2 regions of the Shewanella sp. SM74 genome follow, and region 1 is predicted to be linked to the other one. Evidence: riboswitches for the same ligand, from Rfam matches in the RefSeq annotation. Region 1 holds a riboswitch; the other holds the start of a gene.
What was found. Region 1 has a riboswitch for thiamine pyrophosphate ahead of thiC (phosphomethylpyrimidine synthase ThiC). Riboswitches for the same ligand answer to the same signal wherever they lie in the genome.

Region 1 (3,427 bases):
AAGGATGGATTTTGCCTTTTCAACATCAACCCAAGGCCGCGCCTTTATTTACAGCATCTCCTACAGCGATTGGAGATGATGCTGATAGTGCTTTGCTGATTTCGGTCACATCGCCAGAAGGTGAGACTTTTATCGCCTTTGATCATCAGCTCGGTAAACTGGATGCTGCTCAAACGCCTGTTTTTACCACTAATGCGGAGCCATTAGCGTTCAATAGCGGTGCAGGCTTTTTAGTCACTGAGCATGACACCCAAGCTATAGACCAAGAGCAAGCCCAAGCTATAGACCAAGAGCAAGCCCAAGCTATAGACCAAGAGCAAGCCCAAGCTATAGACCAAGAGCAAGCCCAAGATTTGGTACTGCAAGAAATCCGTGCTGAACATCAACATCAAGATAAATTGGTTCCTGAGTCTGAATCCAAATTTGAACTGTCTTGTACGGCACAAACCAGTGCTCAGGCATTAGGGACGGGATCAGTTTTGCGTGCTCGTCAGCCATATTTCAAAGGATTAAGTCTGTTATTTTTTGTGATCTTAGTGCATGTGTGTTTATTTTTACTTATCTGCATTTTGTGGCGTCCGCAGCTAAATCCCTTTGGATTGAAGGAAATAGAAAGCCGTGGCCCTAAAGTGGCAGCGATCAAGGCTTACTTTATTTATGCTCCCGCGGTAGAGAAAGCCAAAACCTCAGAGTCCGAAACTGAGATCAAGGCCGAGGATAAGACTGAAGCGACAAATTCTGTTACGCCTACAATTGTTCCCACACCTCAAACTCAAGTGAAGCCTCTGCCAATACTTGAAAAGGTCATGCCTGAAACAATAGCACCAGAAAAGGCCTTCTCTGAAAAAGTAGAGTCGGAAAAAGTGAACCCAGATACGGTTAAACCGGACATCACTCAATCGAGCCAATCTCAATCAAGTGCCCAAAGTGAAGTACAGCCCGCTGAAGTGACGACAAAAAAACCAACTAATACGCTTGATACCACAGAAATAAAGCCGCAGCTTGGCGCTAAGAGCTCGCCTGCAGCAGAAGGTGAGAGCACAATAGCGACAAGCTCAAGCATGAGTTTATTCACCCAGCAATATTTTGAACGTCAGCGCGAGCAAGCGCTCGATGCTCTCGTCATTGAACAGGCCGATAAGTTCACCCGGAAATCGAATATGAGTGAAATGAGCCCAGAGATGGAGGTGCTATTTGTCCCTAATGCTGATGATTTCGGTGGCACAACGAGTCTAGATTTACCCTTAGACCCAAATCGTATTGTGCGTAAAGGGGATACTTGTTATCGCGTGGTACAAGTCGGCACTCAAGTTAATCCTAACGCCGAAAATTTAGGTTTTCCCATTAACTGCAGTGGCAAAAAAATCAATCAAGCTATTGATGATGCCATTCAATCTCGATTAAACAAAATGATACTCAAACCCCATAAATAGTGACTTTCTTTTATGATTTATTTTCATGCTAATTATATCTTTTTTAGTTTAATTTTATTTAATCAATTAAAAACAATTAATTATGAATCTTTATTTTGGATTGGTGGTTAAGATTTTTAATTGCTTTTTTCCTTGTTTGTTGCTGCCGCTTCTGTCTATACTGCGCACTCATCTTGTCGGAGTGCCTCTTGGCTGAGACCGTTTATTCGGGATCCGTTGAACCTGATCAGGTTAAAACCTGCGAAGGAAACAAGCGTAATAACACACATTAAATCGCCAAAATAGACTGCTTGAACACCTGTTTACTCAGCTGTGTTTTAAGCCTTAATTTTTAGATTTAATCGTTATTGAGCAGGGTAACTCAATTTTTGAAGCCAGTGTTGGCCACAAAAGTTGATTGCCATGTCCAGCTATCAACAACTCAATTCTCCAGACAAGCAACTCCATTTTTTAACGTGAGATTGCTTATGTCCAGTTCAAACTCAAACCCTGCTGTAGCTGCCAATGCGATAGAAATCACAGCGCCAGAATCGACAATCCCTAATAAATCGGCTGAGTCTCGTCAATCAATCGTGCCTAAGGCGCCGAATCGCCGCGAAACTCGCGCGCAGGCTCAAGCCTTTATCGATACGTTAGCGCCACTGCAACATCCTAATTCACAAAAGATTTATCTTGAAGGTCCCAGTGCCGATATACGCGTTGGCATGCGGCAGATTCTGCAGACTGACACGCTGGTGGGCGGAACAGATGATGCGCCTATCATGGAGAAAAATCCGCCAATCCGAGTGTACGATTGCGCCGGACCTTATTCCGATCCTGAGGCCGACATTAATGTGCGTCTAGGTCTTTGTAAATTAAGACAAAACTGGATCCTAGCCCGCAACGACACAGAGCAATTACCCTGCGCTACATCGGATTTTACCCAACAAAGGCTCGCCGATGACGGTTTAGACCATCTGCGTTTTGAGGCAGGTTCGAGTGCAATTGTCCGCCCACGCAGAGCGCTGCAGGGCAAACGAGTCAGTCAATTACACTATGCCCGTCAAGGGATTATCACGCCAGAAATGGAATATGTGGCGATCCGCGAGAACATGGCACTTGCGCAAGTACAGGATGAAATCCTCAATCGTAAAGCCAAGGGCGAAGCTTTTGGTGCCTTAGTTGGCGAACCGATTACCGCCGAATTTGTCCGCGCCGAAGTTGCCCGTGGCCGCGCGATTATTCCGCTGAATATTAACCATCCCGAAGCAGAACCTATGATCATAGGGCGTAACTTTCTGGTGAAGGTGAACGCCAATATCGGTAATTCTACGGTGACGTCTTCCATCGAGGAAGAAGTGGAAAAGCTCGTCTGGTCAACCCGTTGGGGCGCGGATACTGTCATGGATTTATCCACGGGTCGTTATATCCACGAAACCCGCGAATGGATCATCCGTAACTCGCCAGTGCCCATCGGCACAGTGCCGATTTATCAAGCGCTGGAGAAAGTGAACGGCGTGGCAGAGGATTTAACCTGGGAAGTGTTCCGCGATACCTTGATTGAACAAGCTGAGCAAGGTGTTGATTACTTTACGATTCATGCTGGTGTACTGCTTCGTTATGTGCCGATGACGGCTAAACGCGTCACTGGGATCGTTTCCCGCGGCGGTTCAATCATGGCCAAATGGTGCTTGAGCCATCATAAGGAAAACTTCCTCTACAGCCATTTTCGTGAGATCTGTGAGCTTTGCGTCGCCTACGATGTATCCCTGTCTTTAGGTGATGGTATGCGTCCAGGCTCGATTGCCGACGCTAATGATGCAGCCCAGTTTGCAGAGCTTGAAACCTTAGGTGAGCTAGTCAAAATCGCGTGGGAATACGACGTACAAACCATTATCGAAGGGCCGGGACATATCCCGATGCAGCTCATTAAAGAGAACATGGACAAGCAGTTAGTTCACTGCGACGAAGCGCCGTTTTACACCCTTGGCCCACAAATCACCGATATCGCACCT
Region 2 (3,427 bases), 280 kb from region 1:
TGTGGCAAGAGAAATTACAAAGCACAATGTTAGTGGTGCAAGATGCGACGTTTAATATTGCAGGCGTTATTTTTCCATTGATAACGACTTATGCATTAACAAGTTCATTATCATGGAGTTATAGCTATTTAGCCGTAGGTTTAGTGGCGTTCGTTACAGTCATTATTACCTTGTTCACTCATTTCTCTATTTGCGAGCAATCTTCTACAACACAAGAGAAACAACAGTCTGAATGGAATCTCGGTATTATTAGTGGAGGTATTGGTTTATTTTTAGGAATGCTGGCTTTATATACTTTTTTAACTTGGGCACCTTTATTTGTAAAACAAAAATTTGATATTCCGTTTGAAGATGCCGGTAATATTATTACCCAGTATTGGTCCGCTGCGCTAATTGGGGCGTTAATTTCGACTGTGATTGTGACTCGTGTAAAGATTCACCATTTCTTAGTTGGTATTATTGCTTTAGCTATGGTGATCACCGCTGCCATTGTCAGTACCAATAATCTTAATTGGATAGCTTATTTAACCTATGGTTACGGTTTTGTGTGTGCTGCTCTTTATAATGCATTTATTGCTTATGGCGTGTCTTTTGTAAAAAAAGCCAGTAGCAAAAATGTGTCATATATTCTTATTAGTGGAAGTGCAGGGGCGATGTTTAGCCCAGCCATCAGTTCTTTCTTTGAACGTATTATCGGATTACAAACAGTGATGTATGTGATACCTCTGCTTTACGCAGCGATATTTATGCTATTGATCGTTTCAAGTCGGATGAAATCGGCTATGGAACAACACTCGCCATCGGTAAGTTAATTTACCTGTGCATGCATCCCACACTCGGTTGTTAAATTAAGTCGAGTGTGGGTTATGTTGAAAGCGGTTATATACCTGCTTCAACAAATTTCTTGAGTGCGTTGAGATCACAAATCCGAATGCCATCTTTTTTCCGCTCAATTAAGCCTCGTTCCTCAAGATTTTGTAGTGCCCGACGGTAGACTCGGTCGGTAGTACCAAATCGTTCAGCCTCTAAATAGCGTTTACTAAAGCCATCTACGGGCAAGTCATTTAAGTATTCATGATAAATATCAAATGCCACGTTATAACTGATGGGATAGAGCAGTCGCCGAGTAAAAATATCCACTGTGTCTTGGTAGTCAATCGCAATTGCACTAGCGAAAAATAGCGCGAGTTGAGGATGCTGACCTAGGCAATGTTGTAGTTTTTCAGCGCTAATCAACATGATTTCTAAGGGTTCACTGGCAATAATGTCTAGTTGACAATGGTACTGGGTGAAGAACTCCATTTCGCCAAACAGCTGTGAATCACAATCAATAGTACCTAATTGAAAACACCGACCATTTCTCGCGGTATGGCCGAGTGATACGCGACCTTGCTTCACCAATACAAGTGATGCCATCGCTTCCCCCTGCATCATGAGGTGAGCGCCTTTTTTGAGCATTTTTATTTCGCTGATACAGCTAAGTACAACCGCTTCAATAAGTGGATAGTCTTGCTCCCATCGCTGGCTATAACGTCCTTTCGATAAAGGTTTTAGCTGCATCGACTATGATCCTCTTACTGTGTTCGAAATTGCGACCTTCTATAGCATTATCATGATAGGCGGTCAAATGGACGAAAGGATTTAGGCGGCTACTAAAGATATTTTCATCATACGAACTGAAGGGCAGTGGTTTTCGCGACATTTAATTGAATCGCAGAGATAAGAGTGCCCACTTTTTATTTCCGTCATGTATACTAGGCGCCGCCAAGGGGTGTTTGTTGTGCATTAATGTTACTCTGATTTTAACGTTAACGGCTGCAAACTGAGATGTCATCTGACGAACCCTTAGAACCTGATCCGGCTAATACCGGCGTAGGAATGGGCCAATCAACAGCACACTTCTGAATCGCTTATTCGTTGCCGGATCTCAAACATTATATTTGAGGTCCTATGTTAAACCGTAAAACGTCAAACCATCAATCTCCATTCTCAACCGTATCGCCAAGCTTATTTTTAGCCCGAGCGCCGCTGGCGTTAGCCATCGCCGCAGCGCTGAGCACCCCTGTTTTTGCACAAACCGACGCTATCGATAAACCCGATCCCAGCACTGAGATGGAAGTCATGGTGGTGACGGCGGATTTTCGCAGTTCAAGCTTAGAAAAAATGCCCTCCAGCATTACCGTTATCGACAGTCAAAAAATTCAAGATGAAAGTGCGCAACACTTTGAAGATCTGCTTAATTCTATCGCCAATTTTAACTGGTCAGGTGGAAGCTCGCGGCCGAAATATTTTCAAATTCGCGGTGTAGGAGAGCAGGAACAATACCAAGGCGCACCTAATTCTTCCGTGGGTTACATCATAGATGATATCGATTTATCCGGTATTGGTATGGTGTCGAGCATGTACGATCTACAGCAGGTCGAAGTGCTTCGTGGACCGCAGGGGACGCGTTACGGCGCGAATGCCTTAGCGGGATTGATTTATCTGAAGAGTAACGATCCAACTGATGTGTTTGAGCATGGCGGCGAAGTGTCGTTAGGCGATGATGATTTACGCACTTTTAGCGGTTTCAGTTCTGGCCCATTAACTGATTCTGGCAAGCTGCTTTATCGTGTGTCAATGCAGCAACATCAGCAAAATGGTTACCACGATAACCTGTATTTAGGCCGTGATGATACCAATGGTCGCGATGAATTCAGCGGCCGCGCTAAGCTGCGCTGGTATGCGACAGATGATTTGCAGTTTGATTTAACTGTGCTGCATGCCGATTTTGATAATGGCTATGATGTGTGGAGTTTAACCAATTCACCAACTCAGACAACATCGGATCAACCGGGTGTTGATAGTCAGCGCACCACAGGCGCGGGTTTTAAAGCGACCTATTCTGGCGCAGAAAACTTCGAATTAACTTCGTTAACCTCTTTTGCCAATACCGATCACCATTACAGTTACGATGGCGATTGGGCTAACTCAGAATATTGGGCCTCTAAGCAATGTAATGATGACAATGGCAATCTGGCGCCGTGCCAATACGATTATTTTTGGGATAAAACGGGTCAGCGTAAAACCGCGTCGCAGGAGTTTCGCCTAACTTCTACCGAGCAGGGCCGTATTTTTGCAGAGAGTACTGATTGGTTGCTTGGTGTGTATGCCATGAATCTGAAAGAAGATAACCAATTGTATTCTGAATACAATACTTGGCCGGATGAAGTCTTAGACTCAGAGTATGAAGCGACAAACTATGCACTGTTTGGCCAGCTTGATACGGATTTGGGCTCAAATTATGCTTTATCTGTGGGGCTACGTTTAGAGCGCCGCAACAGCCATTACTCTGATACGAATAACGATAATTTCGACCCGAGCGAAACCATGTGGGGTGGTCATATTGCTGTGAGTAAAGTGCTGAACGACTCACACAATGCTTATG

Region 2: another riboswitch for thiamine pyrophosphate. It lies ahead of L5M49_RS00555 (TonB-dependent receptor); the one in region 1 lies ahead of thiC (phosphomethylpyrimidine synthase ThiC).

Annotation. Positions count from the first base shown of each region.
Region 1 covers NZ_JAKKRZ010000001.1:393,704-397,130, forward strand. The annotation lists gene L5M49_RS01745 (hypothetical protein) at 12-1,433, shown strand; TPP riboswitch at 1,601-1,699, shown strand; gene thiC (phosphomethylpyrimidine synthase ThiC) at 1,901-3,427, shown strand, end outside.
Region 2 covers NZ_JAKKRZ010000001.1:117,716-121,142, forward strand. The annotation lists gene tsgA (MFS transporter TsgA) at 1-812, shown strand, start outside; gene L5M49_RS00550 (Crp/Fnr family transcriptional regulator) at 880-1,560, opposite strand; TPP riboswitch at 1,758-1,896, shown strand; gene L5M49_RS00555 (TonB-dependent receptor) at 1,951-3,427, shown strand, end outside.